Linked DNA regions of Synechococcus elongatus PCC 6301. The main gene of each other region encodes a partner of the protein of the gene in region 2 in a complex. Links are inferred from orthologs where the notes say so. Each region holds a gene or a part of one and is shown on either strand. Other genes may lie near its edges.

Region 1 (2,959 bases), 480 kb from region 2 along the record:
AGTCTGTAGCGTCGACCAGAAATTTTCCAAACTAGGCGCACGCTCATTGCCTTGCTCATCGCGGGGCGCGTATAACGCCACATTGGCGACATAGACCTTGCCATCACTCTGTAAGCGCATCAGGAGCGATCGCGTATTGGATGAAGGGGTCAGCGGCCCAACCGGAATCGGCAGATTGACCAGCAGTTGGGGCGATCGCGGGGGAATGACGATCGACTCTGGCAACACGCCTTGGCGATTGCCCCGCAGCACATCATTAACGACGCGACTACCCGGCCCCGAAAACACACTGCCGCGAGCGTCTTCTAAGTAGGAATTGAGGGGCAGAAACAGGGCGTCGGGGCGGGTGAGGTAGGTGGCACCATTCAGCACCTGCACCGTCACTGGGCGATCGCTGGGGTTATAGAGCACCACACCCTGAAACATGGTCCGCACCTGTTCGGGGGTTGCCGCTCGGGAAATGTGGTGTGTGAAAATATCAAAACGACCCTCGAAGGCATAGCCTAAGTGGGCGCTTGCATTGGCCATCCCCTCGGGCGGCAGGGTCGACAGCAAAATACCTTCGCCTGAGACAATTTCGGGATTATTGCTGTTAAAAACAGGAATCGAATCAAGGCGGCCCGGTAGGGGGCGAATATCTTGAGACTGGCTGATTTCCGGCTCCAGCGCCGGCGGCAAGCTAGGGCTGAGAGTGGGGCGTAACGGTCGGAGCGATCGCGGCCGCGGGGGGGATGTCAGTGGGTTGGGCGTGAAGCCGGGCAGCGGTTCTGCTGCCGACCCTGGTGCAGGCACTTGACTGGAATAGCGTTCTGTCAGCCCTTCGATTGAAGCGGGAAGGACGAACGCCGGTGGCACAGGGAGAAACGGCAGCAGCATAAAGGCGAAAAACTGCGGACTACGCAGGTCGGAGGCGGCGGTACAACAGAGGCTCTAACCAGCGGTGAGCGATGCGTAAACAGCAGAAATTGCCACCAAAGCTAAAACTCTAGGCGATTACCGTCCGGGGAGCAAGCCTCAATGCGGCTGGCTCGCGCTGACTCTTAAGATAAAAAGTAGTTCCGTTTCCTTTGAGCTTCAGCGTCATGGCCTCCACCCCTCAAATTGCCGTGGTTGACTATGACATGGGCAACCTGCACTCCGCCTGCAAGGGCCTAGAAGCTGCTGGGGCCAATCCGATCGTGACGGCTGATCCGGCCACAATTCTGGCGGCGGATGGTGTCTTACTGCCAGGGGTTGGCGCTTTTGATCCAGCCATGGACCACCTGCGCGATCGCCAGTTGATTGAACCGCTGCACCAGGCTGCAACCAGTGGCAAGCCTTTTTTGGGAATCTGTTTGGGTCTGCAACTGTTGTTTGAAGCCAGTGAAGAAGGACAGTCGGCCGGACTAGGGATCTTGCCCGGTCGGGTTCAACGCTTTCGCAGTGAGCCTGGGCTAGTCATTCCTCATATGGGCTGGAATCAACTCCAACTGCAGCAGCCCGATTGCCCCCTGTGGCAAAATCTTGGCGCTGATCCTTGGTTCTACTTCGTCCATACCTACTACGTAGTCCCGAGTGAACCGACCCTGACAGCCGCGACAGTTCAGCATGGTTCACAACCAGTCACCGCCGCGATCGCCCGCGATCGCCTCTGGGCTGTGCAATTCCACCCCGAAAAATCAGCGAAGGCTGGCTTGCAACTGCTGGCTAATTTTGTCACCCAAGTTGCAGCGGCTCAGCTTCAAACAGTGGCATGAGCATCCGTCTTTCGGGCCGGCGATCGCTGCAAACCCCTGCAGGTTTGGGAACCCGACCGACCCCTTCCCGGGTACGCAACGCTATCTTCAACGTCTGGCAATTTGCAGTTCCTGACTGCCGTTGGCTCGATCTCTGTGCCGGCAGCGGCGCTATGGGTGGCGAGGCACTCCTCCGAGGGGCCAGCGTGGTGTGGGGCATTGAGCAGTCTGCCCAGGCCTGTCGGGCGATCGCCCAGAACTGGCAGAAATTACAGGCGCCTGATCAAGAAGTACGGCTGTTAAAAGGGGAGATCTGTCGCCTGCTGGCTAGTCTGGATGCCCCAGCCTTTGACTTGATTTACTTCGACCCGCCCTACGACGGTGATCTGTACGAACCCGTCCTGGCTCTCTTAGCGGAGCGATCGCTCTTGCACGAGCAGGGAGAGATTGCTGTTGAGCATCGTCCCGATCGGGCGATCGCCCTTCCTCCCAATTTTGAACTCAAGCAATGCCGTCGCTACGGCAGTACGGCAGTCAGCCTGATCACTTGGGCTGTTCCCCAGAAGGACTAAAACTTTCCATCGGTCAATCAGGCCGATTGTCAATGGTCTAGAAAAACAGAACCGCAGCAAACCAATCGGCTGACTGCGGTTGAGTGATTGAGAGCAACAACTGCGGCTGATTAGGCGCCGAGTTGGTTGCCGCGACGATATTGCAGGTAGGCTGCCATAAACAAGCCCGCCGAGGTAATCGGGATTAGGCCCAAGAACGATACCGCAGAGCAAGGGCTCGATCATGATTGGCTGCCTCTTGGAAATACAGGGTGCTTAAGCAGTGTAGCGATTGAGCTAGCTCCCCGAAAAGCCCAAGGCAAGGGGCGATTGCTGCTGCTACCCCTCTAATTGTAAAGGTGTATGATCCTTCTGAGACACGTCCTGCAAACGACTGACAGTCTCAGTCCCGCGATCGCGAGCGCTGTGGAACAATCTCTTTCCAAATCGATTGAATCTCGCGCCGCTCAGACCTTGGGCTGGCTCCTGGCAACTGCTGTCATGGTTGCGATCGGCCTAGTGGTCACGCTTATTCGTCCTGCCGATCCCTACGTCAGCACGGTGCTAAACCTGCCGGGCAATGCTGAGCGCGGCCAGGCAATCTTTCAAATCAACTGTGCCGGCTGCCATGGGCCTGAAGGACGGGGTTTGGTTGGACCGGACCTGGCTAATGTCTCCAATCGCAAGTCCCGC
Region 2 (2,970 bases):
TGACCCTGCTAGGAATCTATGCCGGTGGCAGTGAGAATCCGGCCTTGGCCGATCAAGGTCAGACCGGCCCGCCAATCGTCAATGTTTCCAAGCCAGCTGCGGTGTCCTTAGCTGAATACCTGACCAAGACAGGCGCCAAGATGTACAGCGCTTACTGGTGCCCTCACTGTCACGACCAAAAAGAACTGTTTGGTCAACAAGCGGTTCAAAAACTGGATGTTGTGGAATGTGATCCCCAAGGTCGCAATGCTCGCCCCCAACTGTGTCAGCAAGCTGGCATTCAAGGGTTCCCAACTTGGGAAATTAATGGGAAACAGTATTCCGGTACGCGGCCCCTCCAAGAACTGGCGAAACTGTCGGGTTATACCGGTCCGCAAAACTTCTAGATTTTCAGAGCCTCTAACCATTTGAGAGAGTGCTGAAATCACTTCCCTAGGGCCGCTATCGCGGCCTTTTTTATGGTGGTCAGATGTTGCTTGACTCCGATTTCCATAAGCAACAGCGACTGAAGATTGCGCTGGACTAAGCAATGAGCGGGCTCGAGCTGGATAGGCGATCGCCCCCCGCCAAGGTTTTTTGGGTGAGTCACTGGTCAACAGAAGCGATCGCTCTGCGTGAGACAGACTGCTACTGACCTCGAGTTGGCAGCTAACCAGGGCAGACTAATCCGTGAGCCGCCCCAATCCATTCACTGCGCAAAGTCAGGGCTAGCGGGTGGATTCAGTTGAATGACTGGACCGCTACTCAGCCGTGCTTAACAACATCTCAGCCCAAGCATTCGCCTGAGCAGGGCCAGCATTGGTCGGTTGATTCAGTTCCATCAGCCAACCCAGAGATTCCTCGCCCCAGTCGGGAGCGATCGCTTGCTGTCCCGAGTAGCCGAGATACCCCATGTAGCTGTTCGTCAGCATGTAGACCGCCACTAGGGCAGCCGCAGCCGAAGAGACCAGGAATCCTGCCAACATTAGTGAGAACTCACGACGGTCGATCGCTTGCCGCATTAGCTGCAAGGCCCAAAGCACAAGGGCTACGACGACTAGCAGGATCAAGAACATTCGGCCACAGGGGTCAAGGGGATTTGGGGGCGCTGTTAACTATTGTAAAGTTTTTCCCAGGTTTAGTCCCTGCACCTGCTCTTTCTTAAGGTCTTGTGGGGATTTGCGCCGATCGCAGGTGGTCTTTGATTTCAGCGATGGTGAGCTGGCCGTAGTGTAGGAGCGAGGCTAGCAGTGCTGCTTCGGCGTGCCCGGTGCGAAAGGCTTCAGCAATGTCTTCGCAGGTGCCTGCACCGCCGGAGGCAATCACGGGAATTTCAACGCGATCGGCGATCGCACGGGTCAGCTCCAAGTCGTAGCCTGCCTGAGTACCATCGGCATCCATGCTTGTGACCAGCAACTCGCCCGCGCCGTTACGGGCGACGGTTTCTGCCCAAGTCAGGGCATCAATCCCAGTGTTTTCGCGGCCACCGCGCACATAGACATCCCAACCCGGATTGTCGGGATCTGTGCGACGACGGGCATCGATCGCCACCACAATGCACTGACTCCCGAAGCGATCGCTGGCACGACGAATCAGATCGGGGTCACGCGCAGCAGCAGAGTTAATGCTGACCTTATCGGCTCCAGCCCGTGGCAATTGTCGGATCGTCTCAAGGTCATTAATGCCGCCGCTCACGGTCAGCGGAATGAAGACTTGCTCGGCAGTCCGATAGACCACATCCACCAAGATCTGACGCTCTTCATGGGTAGCCGCGATATCGAGGAAGACCAGCTCATCGGCACCGGCTGCATCGTAGGCCTGCGCGAGTTCAACCGGATCACCCGCATCGCGCAAATCAACAAAGTTGACCCCTTTGACAACACGCCCCGCTTTGACATCGAGGCAGGGCAAAATGCGCTTGGCAAGCATGGGGTCCGACTAGAGCAGCAACTTCTCTCCACTCTACGATTTGGACCAAGGGCTGCGATCGCTTGGCCTAGGGCGGAGGGTCCGTCTTCGCAACCAGCGGTGTCGGGGGAAACAGGCTGATAGACTGAAAAGCGGCCTATGTACAGACGACTCAATCATGGAGATTGGACAAAAAGTTCGGGTTCGCCGCATCCGCGATCGCGTGCCTGCAGAATTGGTGAGCCGTTTGCAACAATCTCCGGTCGGCGTGATCAAGGCGTTCAAGATTGTCGATGGCAAAGGTCTGGGCGTCATTGTCCAGTTTGGCAACGACTTCAGCACTTGGTTCTTTGAAGACGAAGTTCAACTCGAAGCCTAGGGGCTAAGGTGCGGGGTCTCAGCGGGCCAGCATGACTCAAATTCTTTCGTTCCTGGGTAAGGGCGGTAGTGGTCGAACAACGGCTGCGATCGCCCTTGCTCGTCAGTCGGCTGCCAGCGGTGCTCGGACCTTGGTGCTGAGTTTGGGCAGTGATCCGTCGCCAGATATGTTGCTGGACAAAGATTTGGTGGCAACACCGACCGTGATCTCGCCCAACTTGGAGGCGGTACGAATTCCGTCTACGGTAGCGATCGGCAAGGGATGGGAAGAATTACAAGCCCTTGAAGGTCAGTATCTGAAGACACCCTTCCTCCGCAACATTTACAGTTCTGAGCTGGCCCTGTTGCCGGGCTTTGAGCCTTTATTACTGCTGACGGAATTGCGGCGTTGGCTCGAGCAAGGCTACGACCGGATTTGCCTTGATGGCCTCTCTAGTCCAGAACTACTGCGCCTTTGGGGCGTTCCTGAGAGTTTGGATTGGTATCTGCGGCGCTTTCGAGGGGCGATCGCCGATTCAGAGTTTGGTCGGAATTTAGGGCCGTTTTTACCTGCTTTATCTGCGGCGGTCTTTAGTGTTGGCCTCAGTCTTGATGACTGGGGACCGGCGGCTCGCCTGCTAGAAACATCGCTCGAACAAGGGCGATCGCTCTTGGCCGATCCGCGCAAAGCAATGGCGATTCTGACCACGCGCAGCGATCGCGTCT

Evidence for each region.
Region 1: the proteins of hisF (region 2) and hisH are in contact, whole or in part, in a crystal structure (PDB 6RU0), measured with the Thermotoga maritima proteins. The link is inferred for Synechococcus elongatus PCC 6301 from one-to-one orthologs. Residues at the interface, in WP_004080486.1 of Thermotoga maritima: Met1, Leu2, Ala3, Arg5, Ser40, Glu41, Asp45, Glu46, Ala70, Glu71, Ile73, Asp74, Ile75, Pro76, Phe77, Asp98, Lys99, Ser122, Gln123, Glu161, Thr195, Leu196, Asn247, Arg249, Glu251; in WP_004080484.1 of Thermotoga maritima: Asn15, Arg18, Arg22, Arg117, Leu118, Pro119, His120, Met121, Gly122, Trp123, Asn124, Asn134, Gly135, Tyr136, Tyr138, Val140, Tyr158, Glu180, Lys181, Ser182, Ser183, Lys184, Ile185.

What each region holds. Positions count from the first base shown.
Region 1 is NC_006576.1:2,627,747-2,630,705, reverse strand. Bases 20-2,909 are described here. They hold hisH (imidazole glycerol phosphate synthase subunit HisH), read left to right. Parts: upstream 20-1,082; coding sequence 1,083-1,736; downstream 1,737-2,909. Other genes in these bases: SYC_RS12990 (c-type cytochrome), read left to right, coding at 2,630-2,909; rsmD (16S rRNA (guanine(966)-N(2))-methyltransferase RsmD), read left to right, coding at 1,733-2,287; SYC_RS13010 (DUF3370 domain-containing protein), read right to left, coding at 20-876. Outside these bases: more of SYC_RS13010, read right to left, coding at 1-19; more of SYC_RS12990, read left to right, coding at 2,910-2,959. UniProt on the Escherichia coli protein: IGPS catalyzes the conversion of PRFAR and glutamine to IGP, AICAR and glutamate. The HisH subunit catalyzes the hydrolysis of glutamine to glutamate and ammonia as part of the synthesis of IGP and AICAR.
Region 2 is NC_006576.1:2,147,976-2,150,945, forward strand. The notes cover bases 25-2,925. They hold hisF (imidazole glycerol phosphate synthase subunit HisF), read right to left. Parts: upstream 1,909-2,925; coding sequence 1,141-1,908; downstream 25-1,140. Other genes in these bases: SYC_RS10670 (vitamin K epoxide reductase family protein), read left to right, coding at 25-386; SYC_RS10675 (hypothetical protein), read right to left, coding at 741-1,055; SYC_RS10685 (cytochrome b6f subunit PetP), read left to right, coding at 2,066-2,266; SYC_RS10690 (Get3/ArsA fold putative tail anchor-mediating ATPase NosAFP), read left to right, coding at 2,298-2,925. Outside these bases: more of SYC_RS10670, read left to right, coding at 1-24; more of SYC_RS10690, read left to right, coding at 2,926-2,970.